3 regions of the Streptomyces sp. NPDC005803 genome follow, and region 1 is predicted to be linked to each of the others. Evidence: riboswitches for the same ligand, from Rfam matches in the RefSeq annotation. Region 1 holds a riboswitch; each other region holds the start of a gene.

Evidence for each region. Region 1 has a riboswitch for cyclic di-AMP ahead of ABZ454_RS32100 (M23 family metallopeptidase). Riboswitches for the same ligand answer to the same signal wherever they lie in the genome.
Region 2: it holds a riboswitch for cyclic di-AMP, as region 1 does, so the genes downstream of both, ABZ454_RS28025 (transglycosylase SLT domain-containing protein) here and ABZ454_RS32100 (M23 family metallopeptidase) in region 1, are expected to answer to the same signal.
Region 3: it holds a riboswitch for cyclic di-AMP, as region 1 does, so the genes downstream of both, ABZ454_RS27720 (LysM peptidoglycan-binding domain-containing M23 family metallopeptidase) here and ABZ454_RS32100 (M23 family metallopeptidase) in region 1, are expected to answer to the same signal.

The regions. Positions count from the first base shown of each region.
Region 1 is NZ_JBEXXO010000029.1:74,289-78,650, forward strand. It holds tRNA gene ABZ454_RS32090 (tRNA-Met) at 477-550, shown strand; gene ABZ454_RS32095 (PP2C family protein-serine/threonine phosphatase) at 762-1,928, shown strand; cyclic di-AMP (ydaO/yuaA leader) riboswitch at 2,199-2,352, shown strand; gene ABZ454_RS32100 (M23 family metallopeptidase) at 2,364-3,518, shown strand; gene ABZ454_RS32105 (aldo/keto reductase) at 3,781-4,362, shown strand, end outside.
Region 2 is NZ_JBEXXO010000022.1:74,098-78,459, reverse strand. It holds gene ABZ454_RS28035 (carboxymuconolactone decarboxylase family protein) at 1-250, opposite strand, end outside; gene ABZ454_RS28030 (dihydrodipicolinate reductase) at 247-1,326, opposite strand; gene ABZ454_RS28025 (transglycosylase SLT domain-containing protein) at 1,560-2,453, opposite strand; cyclic di-AMP (ydaO/yuaA leader) riboswitch at 2,459-2,642, opposite strand; gene ABZ454_RS28020 (ABC transporter ATP-binding protein) at 2,939-3,766, opposite strand; gene ABZ454_RS28015 (iron ABC transporter permease) at 3,774-4,362, opposite strand, start outside.
Region 3 is NZ_JBEXXO010000021.1:172,548-176,909, reverse strand. It holds gene ABZ454_RS27740 (aspartate aminotransferase family protein) at 1-52, shown strand, start outside; gene ABZ454_RS27735 (XRE family transcriptional regulator) at 143-751, shown strand; gene ABZ454_RS27730 (DUF6126 family protein) at 835-1,011, shown strand; gene ABZ454_RS27725 (tyrosine-protein phosphatase) at 1,033-1,845, opposite strand; cyclic di-AMP (ydaO/yuaA leader) riboswitch at 2,321-2,473, shown strand; gene ABZ454_RS27720 (LysM peptidoglycan-binding domain-containing M23 family metallopeptidase) at 2,479-3,417, shown strand; gene ABZ454_RS27715 (SGNH/GDSL hydrolase family protein) at 3,652-4,362, shown strand, end outside.

The sequences.
Region 1 (4,362 bases):
AGACAGGCTGCGATGAGAGACCGGGAGCGGCTCGCGGGGCGCGGCGACATGCGCGCTCCGGGACCGGCTCGCCCGGGCAGCCCGCCGATCCGGGGGATGCAGCAGTTACCTTGCGGCAGAACACGTGTTCCTTGCAACACCTTCTCGTTTTCGCCACTTTGAGGGCTCGGGGGAGATCGCCCGAGGAGGCGGTGATGTCTCTGGGCCCCAACGGGGCTGCTGTGTCGGTTTGTTCGGGCCCGCTGACGCCGATCCCCGGCCGGTCAGCGGCGGTTGAGGGGTGGTGGACGCGGAGGGCGGGCACCGGACTGACCTGGACAGGTGCGCGGACGCGGGGCCGGTCGGCGGGCCGCTCCGGGTGCGGGTGGCGCGGGACGCGGGGCCGGTCGGCGGGCCGCTGCGGGTGCCGGTCGCGTGGGCGTGCGCGCCGGGTGGTCATGAGTGCGTCGAACATGCCGTAGAGTTGTGTTCACCGACGCGGGGTGGAGCAGCTCGGTAGCTCGCTGGGCTCATAACCCAGAGGTCGCAGGTTCAAATCCTGTCCCCGCTACTGAAGGTTCAGGCCCGGCACGCATGCAGCGTGCCGGGCCTGAGTCGTGTGTGCGCCGTCGGCCCGCCGGGTCGCCCGGCGTGAGCCGCATGCCGCGTACGTCCCCCCATTGGCCGATGACGAGTCGCCCCGCGACCCCGTTGCGGGAAGCCTGGAGGGTGGTGCGCGGTACCGTCCGCGGCCGTGGATGCACGGGGTAGGAGAACAAAAGGTGGGGAAGCGGGAGGAGCGGCGGCGGAGGCGTGCCGGGGGTGTGCGGACCCGCCGGTTCGTCCGGGCGCTGCCTGCGCTGATGATCGCCGGGGGCGTGCTGTTCGATGCCGCCAGCCCGCCCTCCTTCACGGCCGTCCCGTTGTTCGCGGCGGCTCCGCTGATCGCCGCGCCGTTCTTCTCACTGGCCAGCACGGTCCGTACCGGTGTCGCGGCGCTGCTGGCGGTCGCCGCGCTCCGGCTCTACAGCGGCACCCTCTTCCAGGTCGTGCCCTCCATCGAACTGCTCACGGTCCTCACCGTCTCCGTCCTCGCCGTCGTGATCAACGGGGTCGTGCGGCGCGGCAACGAGCAGCTGGCCTCGGCCCGCGTCATCGCGGAGACGGCCATGCGGGCGGTGCTGCCGACGCCGTCCGACCGGATCGGCGGGCTGAGCGTGGCCGCGAGGTACGAGGCGGCGCAGGCGGACGAGTTCGTCGGCGGCGACCTGTTCTCGGTGACGGACACCCCGCAGGGGGTGCGGCTGGTGGTCGGGGACGTGCGCGGCAAGGGGCTGGACGCCGTGGAGGCGGTCGCGGTGATCATCGGTGCCTTCCGGGAGGTGGCCGAGGACGAGGAGACGCTGGAGGGGGTGGCGGGGCGGCTGGAGCGTGCGCTGGCGCGGGAGTCGAGCCGGCGCGGCGGCCTCGACGCGGTCGAGGGCTTCATCACCGCCGTGCTCGTGGAGATCCCGCCGGGTGCGGACCGGGTGCGGATCGTCAACCGCGGTCACCCCGAGCCGCTGCTGCTGCACACGGACGGGGCACTGGAGGTGCTCGGCCCGTCGGTGCCCGCGCTCCCGCTGGGGATGGACCTGGGGGTGTGGCCGGACCGGGCGGACGAGTGGGACCTGCCGGCCGGCGCGACGCTCCTCCTTTATACGGACGGCCTCTCCGAAGCCCGTAACGCCGAAGGCGTCTTCTACGACCCCGCCGAGCGGCTGCGGGGGCGGATCTTCCCGGGGCCCGAGGAGCTGCTGTCCGCGCTGACCGACGACGTGCGGCTGCACACGGGCGGCGAGTCGACGGACGACATGGCGCTGCTCGCGGTCGCGCGGCCCGCCGAGGGCCAGCCCGTCCGGCGCAGGACCGTGAAGATCGTGGGCTTGGGCGGCGGCGGCCCGGCCTGAGCCCCGCGGTGACCGGCGGGGTGGGAGCGGTTGTCCACGATGCCACCGTCCGTGACCGAAGGACACCGCTCCGCATAACATTTGACACAACGTCAGAAAACGGGTGACGCCTGAGGGGCGATCAACTCGTCCGATTCCACCCGGTTGTGTCCCGTAAAGTCCAGGCCAAAGACGTGAACGATCAGTGGGAACAGCTTGGATTCGGACCCTGGTGTCTATTAACGTTCGATAACGCAGCGCGGTTGTCCCAGCCGCCGTCAGTGGCGGCACCGTGCGCGAGCGCCGAATTCCGCAAGGGAACCGGGGAACCACCTACATGGGGTGAATCGGGCAACTCTGTCCTGTGACGAGGCAGAGGTACCCGTAGGAGACCTTCCTGCTCCGAACCCGTCAGCTAACCCGGTAGGCGAGAAGGAAGGAAAGGAGTGCGCCCCCGTGGCGTCCAACAAGCCTGCCCCCGAAGCTCCCTCACGGTTCGGGTCCGAGTACGGCGATGACTTCGCGACCCGGCCCGCCACCGCTCTCACGGAGTGCGGGGCCGACTACGCGACCGACTACGGGACCGATCGGGGCAGCGACTTCGGAAACGACTTCCGCGCCGATGCGGCCGGGCCCGACCGGACCTGGGAGGAATGGAATCCCACCGAGGAGTCCGTCCGCCCCGTCCGCGGCAAGCACCGCGTCGCCAAGCAGCGCAATGGTCTGGCCCGCAGCTCCACCGTCCTCGGCGTCGGCGTCATCGCGGCCGTCGGTGCGGGTGGCATGGCCACCGCCCAGAGCAAGCCGCCGGTCTCCATCTCTCTTCCCGATTCCATCGCGGACAATCTCCCCGACGCCAAGTCCCTTCCGGGCGTCGGCGCACTCTTCTCGAGCGGGTCCGAGGCGGACGAGGCCGCGACCGCTTCCGCCCCGCTGACGAGCGCCGGCATCACCACCGCCGAGGCCGAGCAGGGCACCACCGACGCGGGTGAGGCGCTGCGCGCCCGCATCCTCCAGCAGGCCGAGCAGCAGCAGGACGCCGCCGACGCCGAGGTCAAGGCGGCCGCCGAGAAGGCCGCTGCGGAGAAGGCCGCCGCCGAGGCGAAGAAGCAGCAGGACGCCGCCGAGGCGAAGATCGCCGCGGAGAAGAAGAAGGCCGCGGAAGAGGCGAAGAAGAAGGCGGAGGCCCTGCGCCTCGCCAAGCTCGCCGCCAGCTACGCCATTCCCACCTCCTCGTACACGATCACCTCGACCTTCGGTGAGGCCGGATCGATGTGGTCCTCCGGCTTCCACACGGGCCTCGACTTCGCCGCGCCTACCGGTACCCCGATCAAGGCCGTCCACACCGGCACGGTCAAGTCGGCCGGATACTCCGGCTCTTACGGCTACCGCACGGTCCTGGAGCTGGAGGACGGCACGGAGGTGTGGTTCTGCCACCAGTCCTCGATCGACGTCAGCGTCGGCCAGAAGGTCACGACGGGTGACACCATCGGACGCGTCGGCGCGACCGGCAACGTGACCGGTCCGCACCTCCACCTGGAGGTCCACACCGCGGACGGCACCGGCGTCGACCCGATGACCTGGCTGCGCGCCCGGGGCCTGACGGTCTGAGACCGCCCCGCACGCCGCTTCGTTCTCCGGCCCACGCAACCCCGGCAGCCCTGACGCTCACCCCCGACGTCAGGGCTGCCGGTCCGGCCGCCGATCCGTCGCCCAGACGCCCTGGCTCCTCGTCTGCCCATCTGCCCGTCTGCCTGCCCGAAGGACCGGCAGGGCACGGTCCACGGTCGACGAGATCGGCCGACGTCGTGGTCGCGGAATCAGGTGTACAAGGCATGGAATAGCGGAACCGGCGGAATCGGTTGTTCCCTTTATGACTTCTCTCCGAAAGCTCGGCTCCTCCGGCCTCCAGGTCTTCCCGCTCGCGCTCGGGGGCAACGTCTTCGGCTGGACCGCCGACGAGGCGCAGTCCTTCGCCGTCCTCGACGCGTACGCGGCGGCAGGCGGCAACTTCGTCGACACCGCCGACTCCTACTCGCACTGGGTCCCCGGCAACGAGGGCGGCGAGTCGGAGACGCTCATCGGCAAGTGGCTCGCCGCACGCGGCAACCGGTCCGACATCGTCGTGGCCACCAAGGTCGGCGCCCACCCCGCGCACAAGGGGCTCTCCGCCACCACCGTCAAGGCCGCCGCCGAGGAGTCGCTGCGCCGGCTCGGTACCGACCACATCGATCTCTACTACACGCACTTCGACGACGAGACGGTCCCGGTCGAGGAGATCATCACCGCCCTCGACCAGCTGGTGAAGGACGGAAAGGTCCGCGAGATCGCCGCGTCCAACATCAGCCCGCAGCGGCTGCGCGCCTCGCTGGACTTCTCCGAGCGCGAGGGTCTCGCCCGGTACGTGGCCCTGCAGCCGCACTACAACCTCGTCTCCCGTGACACGTACGAGGGT
Region 2 (4,362 bases), on a different contig from region 1:
AGTCGCTCACCGCGCCGGCGAACTCCTCCTCGACCTTCAGGCCGTCGCGTTCGGTGCGCCAGTCCAGGCAGAAGAGACAGCCGTTGATCTGCGCGATGCGCAGCCTGGCGGCCTCGAACTCCCGGAGCCCGAGCGTCGTGTGTTCGTACACGGACAGCGAGAAGTTCGCGGCGGCCATGCCGATGCCGGGGACCATGTCGCCCCACACGTAGCCGATCGGCTCCTGCCCTTCGGGGACGTCGATGATCATGGCTGCTTCCTTCCGAGTCGGCCGGCCGCGGGACGCAGGGGGACGTCGAGCGCGTCGTAGAGTCCGGGTTCCGCCTCCACGAGCCAGTCGATGGCGTTCACCAGCCGGCCGACGGCGGTGGCGTTGCCGCCCGCCGAACGGTTCTCGTCCTCGTCGGTGGCCTCGACCGTGACCTCGATGCGGGGGCGCCCCTCGACGATCACCCGGTGGGCGCCGGCCCCGTCGGGCGGGGAGGGCCAGTCCGGGGCGCACGACGGGTGGATGCGGGTGATGTGCTCGATGACGATGCGGGGCTCGCCTTCGACGATGCCCTGCACCTCGAAGCGGACCGCGCCCTGGGTGCCGGCCTCGAACTCGCCCATCGTCCTGGTAGTGACGGTCGTCTCGAGCGGCCGCCGGGCCATGGTTTCGCGGATGTCGTCGAGCTCCACGCCCAGCGCCCGGGCCATCAGCCGTATCTGCCCGCCCCACACCATGGTCGGGACGGAGGCGGCGAGCATGAGCGGCTCGTACTCCATGGGGTGCCCCATGCCGATCAGGTGGCGGACCGAGTCGGGCTGGTCGTACGTGGAGTAGTCGAAGATCTCCTGACAGCGGATCACGTCGACCGTGGTGGCGAGGCCGCTGACGAGCAGGGGCAGCACGTCGTTGCCCCAGCCGGGGTCGACGCCGGAGACGAAGAGCGAGCCGCCACCGCCGGCGACGGCGGCGAGCACCGGTTCCCGCAGCTCGGGCGGGGCGCCGCGCCGGTCGTAGAGCGCGTAGAGGGCGGGGGTGACGACGGCGGCGCCGCCGGCCACCGCCCTGATGACGTCGCTCAGCGCCTCGTCGGGGCGGATGTCGCCGGAGGCCGCGTACACGACGGCGCGGGGAGCGGCGGCCAGCACCGCGTCGATGTCGTCGGTCGCGGCGACGCCGAGATCACGGTCCAGCCCGGCGAGGGCGCCCGCGTCGCGGCCCACCTTGCCGGGATCGTGGACGAGTACGTGGGCGAGTCGCAGCGCCGGATGGGCGTCGACCGCGCGGATGGCCGCGCGGCCGACATTGCCGGTACCCCAGACCACCGTGGAAATCATGCGGCGGAGGGTAGCGCGCGGGATGAAAGGTTCCTAGGGGCATCGCGCACCGGGTTGGGAGGGGCCCGGGGGTGATCACGCGCCGCGGGGTACCGGCGCCCGCCTGCCGGGTCGGGTGGATGACCGGCCCCGCGGCACAGGGGTCGCGCGGCACGGCAAAAGGGGTGGAAGGGAGCGGTTCAGCTCCCTTCCACCCCTGTCACGACTCGGCCCGGGGACCGAACCGCGGTGGATCAGTAGGCCCCGAAGACGTTGTCGATCGAGCCGTACGTGGCAGCGGCGTAGTTGCACGCGGCGGTGATGTTGGCGACGGGGTCCAGGATGTCCAGCGAGGTGCCGGGCACGTGGAACGCGTCGAACGTGGGCTGGATGACCTGCAGGAGGCCCTTGGACGGGGTGCCGGCGACGGCGTTCGAGTCCCAGTTGTTGACGACCTGCGGGTTGCCCGAGGACTCACGGATGACGTTGCGGTAGATGCCGTCGTAGCTGCCGGGGATGCCGTTCTCGGCCATGACGGCGAGGGACTCCTTGATCCAGCCGTCGAGGTCGTCGGTGTACGCCGTCGCGCTCTGCGCGGGGGTGGTCGCGGCGGTCTCCACCGCGACGGGCGTCGCGGCGGCGGTCTCCTCGACGACGGGCGTGACCGTCCGCTCGGAACGGTCGGCGCGGTCGGCGCTCTCGGAGCGGTCGGCCGACGGCTGCGAGGCGCTGCCCGAGGTGTTCTCCGCCTTGAAGGCGCTCTTCGTGGCAGCGGCCGTGGACTTGGCGCCGATGGTCAGCTTCAGGCCCGGGTGAATCAGGTCGGGGTTGCTGCCGACCGCACTCCGGTTGTCCTTGTACAGCCGCTCCCAGCCGCCACTGAGGGAATGCCCGCGGGCGATCTTGGAAAGCGAATCACCGGAGACCACGGAATAGGTGGTGGACTCGGCCTTGCGGACGGCGGTTTCCTTGCCGGCAACGGAAGTCGAGACCGAGGTCTTTCCGGCGACGACCGACTGCGCCGGCGCGGCGGACGCCGATCCGGCAGCGATCAGGGGGAGCGCGAGAACGGCTCCGCCCGCGCTCACGGCGATGAAACCGCGGGTCAGGGTGGACTTGGAACGACGGTGCTGGCCCTTGATGGACATGGCGCTTTTCCTCTCCGCCGCCTGCGAGGTGAGCTGTCGGGTTCGGACTGGAGATGTCCGGCCGCACATGGCGACTTCACCCCTAGCCGCTCCGGATTTCCGGACCGGCGGCAAACCTGGGTCCCCCGCTCCTGCCGCACATAAGTGGTCGGGTTACCGGACGGCGGCAGGATTCGGCGTTCCATCCGGATTGACCGTGACCGTAAGCGAGAAAGGCCGGGCGAAACAAGCCGGGAATTCGTGATCACAATTGATTTGCAAGATCAATAAAAGGAAAGGCGTGACACCGGCCACACGGGAGAGGGTCAACTTTCTTGGGGCGACAGGGAACCGAAGCTTCCGCTTCCGCGTCGGCGGACGGAAACGTGACGCTGACCACTGCGCCCGAGAAGGCTGTTTTAATGGATATTCGCCACCTATGCCCTATATAAAGGGGGCCTTATAGGGCATAGGTGACTGATCGGAATAATGGGTGAATAGAGACATTACGGGGTGGGCTGCGCGGCCACCGCGGTCCGGCTGCGCGGCACCACGACCGGTGAGCCGTCGCCGGGGGCGGTGAGTATGTCCGCGTCGAGCGCGTAGAGCTCCCTCACCAGGGCCTGGTCGACCGTCTCGCGGGGAGCGCCCCGGGCGATGACGCGGCCGCCCTTCATGGCGACGAGCAGGTCGGCGTAGCGGGCCGCGGCGGCGAGGTCGTGCTGGACCATGAGGACGGTGCGGCCGGTGGCCGCGACCTCGCGGACCAGTTCCAGGACCTCGACGGCATGACCGAGGTCGAGGGCGCTGGTCGGTTCGTCGAGCAGGACGACCGGGGTCTCCTGGGCGAGGACCATCGCGAGCCAGCAGCGCTGGCGCTGGCCGCCCGAAAGCCGGTCGACGCGCTCGCCGGCCAGTGCGGTGGTGCCGGTGGCGTCGAGCGCGTCGCGTACCGCCCGCTCGTCCTCGCGCGACCACTGGCGCAGCAGCCCCTGGTGCGGGCTGCGCCCGTAGCGCACCAGACCCGCCACGGTGACCGCCTCGGGGGCGCGCGGCGCCTGCGGCAGCAGGGCGACGTGGTGGGCGGCGCGGCGCCGGCCGGTCTCCCAGAGGTTCGTCCCGCCGACCAGGACCGTGCCGGAGTCGGGCCGGTGGAGGCGGGCGACGGTCCGTAGCAGGGTCGACTTCCCGCAGCCGTTGGGGCCGACGATCGCGACGACCTGTCCCGCGGGGACGGTGAGGTCGACGTTCTCGACGACGGGGCGGCCCGGGTACCCGGCGCACAGGCCGCGGACGTCGAGGCCCGCCTGCGGACGGGTCGGATGCTCGGTCATGTGCGGCTCACGCCTTTCCGGCGGCCCGGTCGGGCCGCAGCAGTACCCAGAGGAGGAAGGGGCCGCCGAGGACGCTGGTGACGACCCCGACGGGCAGTTCGACCGGAGCGGCGACGCGTCCGATCGCATCGGCCGCGGCGATCAGCGCGGCTCCGGTCAGCGCCGAGCCGGTGACCGGCACGCGGGTGGGGCCGGTCAGCCGCTGGGCGAGGACCGGCGCCGCCAGTGCCACGAAGGCGATGGGCCCGCCGGCCCCGACCGCCGTGCCGGCCAGCAGCACCGCGAGCACGAGCGCGACGGCGCGTACCCGCCGCAGGTCGACTCCGAGCGAGCTCGCCACTTCGTCGCCGAAACGCAGTAGTTGGAGGCGGTGCCCGGCCGCCAGCGAGAGCGGGACGAGGAACAGCAGGGCCACCGCAAGCGGCAGGCCGGCGTCCCAGTCGCGCCCGTTGAGGCTGCCGACGGCCCAGAGGAACACGCCGCCCGCCGTGTTGTCGTTCTCGCGCGACATGATCAGGTCGCTCACCGCGCCGAGGAAGGTGGAGACGCCGATCCCGGCCACCAGCAGCCGGTAGCCGGCGGTGCCCGCTCCTCCG
Region 3 (4,362 bases), on a different contig from region 1:
GATGTGGGACTTCGGGCGGACCCTGGTGAAGCAGGCCGTCGCCAACCGCTGAGCGGAGGGAGCCGCGCACCGGGCTCGCCGAGGCTTTTGCCTGGGAGGCAAGAAATTTGCCTCCCAGGAAAGGTCCTGGCCCAATGGAGGTATGAAACCTCCAGAAGGAGGGGTGGCCGACGAGCTGCCCGGGGTCGCGCCACGCCTGCGCGATCTGCGCCGCAGCCGTGGTCTCACCCTGGAGACCGCCGCCCTGCGGGCCGGGCTGTCGCCCGCCCACCTGTCCCGGCTCGAGACGGGCCGGCGCCAGCCCTCGCTGCCGATGCTGCTCGGGCTCGCCAGGATCTACGGTACGACGGTCTCCGAGCTGCTCGGTGAGATACCCCCGGAACGGGACGCGATCGTCCGCGGCCGCAGGTTCGAGGGCGCCGAGGCCGACGGCTGGATGTACCAGCAGGCCGGCGGCTCCGGCCGGGCGATGCAGGCCCTGCGGGTGCGTGTCCCGCACGGCGCCCAGGGCGACCTGGTCCGCGTCCATCCCGGCGAGGAGTGGCTGTACGTCCTGGCCGGACATCTCAGGGTGACCCTCGGGGACACGGTCCACGACCTCGCCCCCGGGGACAGCGCGCACTTCGACTCGCTCACCCCGCACCGGATCGCGGCCCCGGACCGGGACGGCGCCGAGCTGCTCTTCGTCCACACCCTGCTGCAGAGCCCCGCCGCCGAGCTGTGTCTCGGCAGTGGGATCCACCGTCGCTGAGGCGCCGCCCGGGCCGGCTGCGTGTCGCCGGCCCGCCCACCCGGCCACCGGCCCGCCCACCGGCCCGCCTGAAAGGACCTGTCATGTCCGATTCCGAGAACTACGACCCGCTCAGCCCCGCCCGGCCCAAGAACTACGACCCGCAGGAGAAGAAGATGCCCCGCGGGCTCGTCATCAGGCTCTTCGCCTACCTGGTGGCCGGGCACGTCGTCGCGGGTTTCCTCTACCTGCTGTTCGCCGTGGGGATGCACAACCAGTAGCCGGGGGCGCCGGCCGGCCGCTCAGATCTCGTCGAGCAGGCGCTCGCGCAGTCGCTCCCGCGTCTCCGGGGTGATCTTCAGACCCTCGGCGAGGTAGCGGTCGGTGCTGCCCCAGGTCTCGTCGATGGTGGCGAAGGCGGCGGCCAGGTAGTCGGGGTGGGCGCCGAAGAGCGGATTGAGCAGCTCCATCACCTCGGGCGACATTCCGGCGGGGGAGGTGTCGCTGCGGCGGATCCTGTAGCGGCGGTGCGCGTCGTTCGACTTGAGGTAGTCGGCCTCGATGGCCTCGCGCTCGACGCCGACGGCGAGCAGGGACACCGCGATCGAGAGCCCCGCGCGGTCCTTGCCGGCGGCGCAGTGCATCAGGGCGGGCACGCTGTCCTCGGCCAGGGCGTGCAGAACCCGGCTGTGCTCGGCCGTGCGGTCCAGGATGGTCCGGCGGTAGGAGGCGATCATGCGGCGGGAGCCCTTGCCGTCGGCCAGGATCGACCGCAGTTCGTCCATGTCGCCGTCGCGCACCATCCGCCAGAACTCCGCGCCGTCCGCCGGGTCGCTCAGCGGGATGCTCACATTGCGCACGCCCGGCAGCTCCACGTCCAGGCCGTCCAGCTTGTGGTCGGCCACGTTGCGGAAGTCGAAGACCGTGTGGAGGCCGAGACCGGCGAGGAACGCGGTGTCCTCGGCCGTGGCGTGCGCCAGGTGACCACTGCGGTAGAGCCGTCCGTACCGCACCCGGCGGCCGTCCGAGGTGGGCAGCCCGCCCACGTCACGGAAATTGCGGACACCCGCCAGTTCGGGTTCCGTCGACGGGGTCTGCGGCAGCTGCTGCGTCACGGTCACTCCTGGAGGCTCTGCCGCCGGCGCGTGTCGCCCGCGGGACCACTCTCGTGACGATACGACATCGATTCCTCGGGCAATCATCTTGGTCACGCCCGCACTTCGGGCCCCGCGAAGGGTGTGCGGGCCCGGCGGGGAGGGGGCCGGTCCGGTGGGTGAGCCGATGCGGAAGGGGCGGCGGGCATGACATGTCCGAATAGCTCCTTTTATCCGAACATGCCCTGATCGCAGGGGAGATGATCACCTTCTCGTGAGCGGGATCATATCCGTGACGGTGTGTGGCGGTGCGCCCGATGGGTATTCCAAGCACCGCGCGGAAAGCCAAGATCCGTAATCCACGGAGTGTGACCGGAATTCCGCGCCGGCTTTCCGGTGCGGAATCCCGCGGAGAACTCGTGGCTTGTTTCCGCCGTCCCGGCTCGCTTACGTTCGCTGCAATCCGGACGGACCGCCTAATCCTGCCGCCGCCCGGAATTCGCACCCACTCACCGCGTGGCAGGAGCGGGGGAACCAGGTAAGCCGCCGACCGGGAATCCGGCCGGCTCGGGGTGAAGTCGCGTCCGCCGCGACCGGACATCTCCAGTCCGAACCCGACAGCTCACCTCGCAGGCGCCGGAGAGGAAAACCTTCATGCCCATCTCGGGTAAGCACCGTCGTCCCAAGGCCGGCACCATCGCCCGCGGCGTCGTCGCCGCGAGCGCCGGCGGCGCCGTGATCGCGCTTCCGCTGCTCGGTGCCACCGGCGCCAACGCCGCGGAGCAGGCCGCCCCCGCCGCCTCGCAGTCGGCCGCCACGCACGCCACCCCGGCCAAGCAGGTCGCGAAGACGCAGGCCGGTACCGAGACGTACACCGTCGTCTCCGGCGACTACCTGTCGAAGATCGCTGCCGAGCACAAGCTCAAGGGCGGCTGGCACAAGCTGTACCAGGACAACCGCAAGGTCGTCGGCGACGACCCGAGCCTGATCTTCCCGGGTATGAAGCTGACCCTCGGCGGCAAGGCCTGGGGCCACGCCTCGACCACCTCCACCTCGACGAAGGCCCCGTCGAAGGCCCCGGCCCAGAAGACCGAGACGAAGGCCTCCACGGCCGCCGACTCGTCCTCCTCGTCCTCCGACGCCACGGCGTCCGAGGAGACCTCGGCCCCGGCGGCCCAGAGCAACGACTCCGGTTACGTCCACCCGGTCCCGGGCAACCACACCACCGCCTACCGCGCCTCCGGCTCCAACTGGTCCAGCGGCAGCCACACCGGCATCGACTTCCCCGTCGCGACCGGCACGAGCGTGAAGGCGATCACCTCCGGCACCGTCGTCACCGCCGGCTGGGGTGGCGCCTACGGCAACGAGGTCGTCATCAAGCACGCCGACGGCCACTACTCGCAGTACGGCCACATGTCCTCGCTCTCCGTCTCGGCCGGCCAGACCGTGACCGCGGGCCAGCAGGTCGGCCTGTCCGGCGCCACCGGCAACGCCACCGGCCCGCACCTCCACTTCGAGGTCCGCACGGGCCCGGCGTACGGCTCGGACATCGACCCGATCGCCTACCTGGCGTCGCACGGGATCTACGTCTGATCCAGGTGACACCGGTCCCGGTCCGGTGACCGGGAGCTGAGCGATACACGGAGGGGCGGTGCGCGGCGGCGCGCCGCCCCTCCGCCGTATGTGTCCGGCACCAGGGGGCGTCCCCTGGTGCCGGACATTCTTATTCCCCCTTTACCAAAAACTGACCGGGTGGTCTATCTCACCACCCGTCAACCCCGTATTACGGTCGCGTAGGTCACATTCGGCGGTGCAGGATATGCCCTTGTGGCAGACGATTCGAACAACATCCAGCAGGGCGTCATCAACCGACGGGGCGTCATCGGGTCGTACGCGGCGATCGGCGACAGCTTCACCGAGGGAGTCGGTGATCCCGGCCCGGGCGGAACCTTCGTCGGCTGGGCGGACCGGTTCGCGGTACTCCTCGCGGACCAGCTCCCGGACCCCGAGGCGACGACGGGCGGCGCAGGATCCGCGCACGAGAACTTCAGATACGCCAATCTCGCCGTACGAGGACGCCTCCTCGACCAGATAGTCGAGGAACAGGTGCCGCGCGCCAAGGAACTCGCCCCGGATCTGGTGACCTTCTGCGCCGGCGGCAACGACATCATCCGGCCGGGCACCGACCCCGACGACGTGGCCGAGCGCTTCGAGCGCGCGGTCGCCGACCTGACCCGGTCGGTCGGCACCGTCATGGTCACCACCGGCTTCGACACCCGCAACGTTCCCGTGCTGCGCCATCTGCGCGGCAAGATCGCCACCTATACCGCCCATGTCCGGTCCATCGCCGACCGCTACGACTGCCCGGTCCTCGACCTCTGGTCCCTGCGCTCGGTCCAGGACAGGCGGGCGTGGGACAACGACCGGCTGCACCTGTCGCCCGAGGGACACACCCGGGTCGCGCTGCGCGCCGCCCAGGTCCTCGGCCTCGACGTGCCCGCCGACCCGGATCAGGAGTGGCCGCCGCAGGTACAGCGC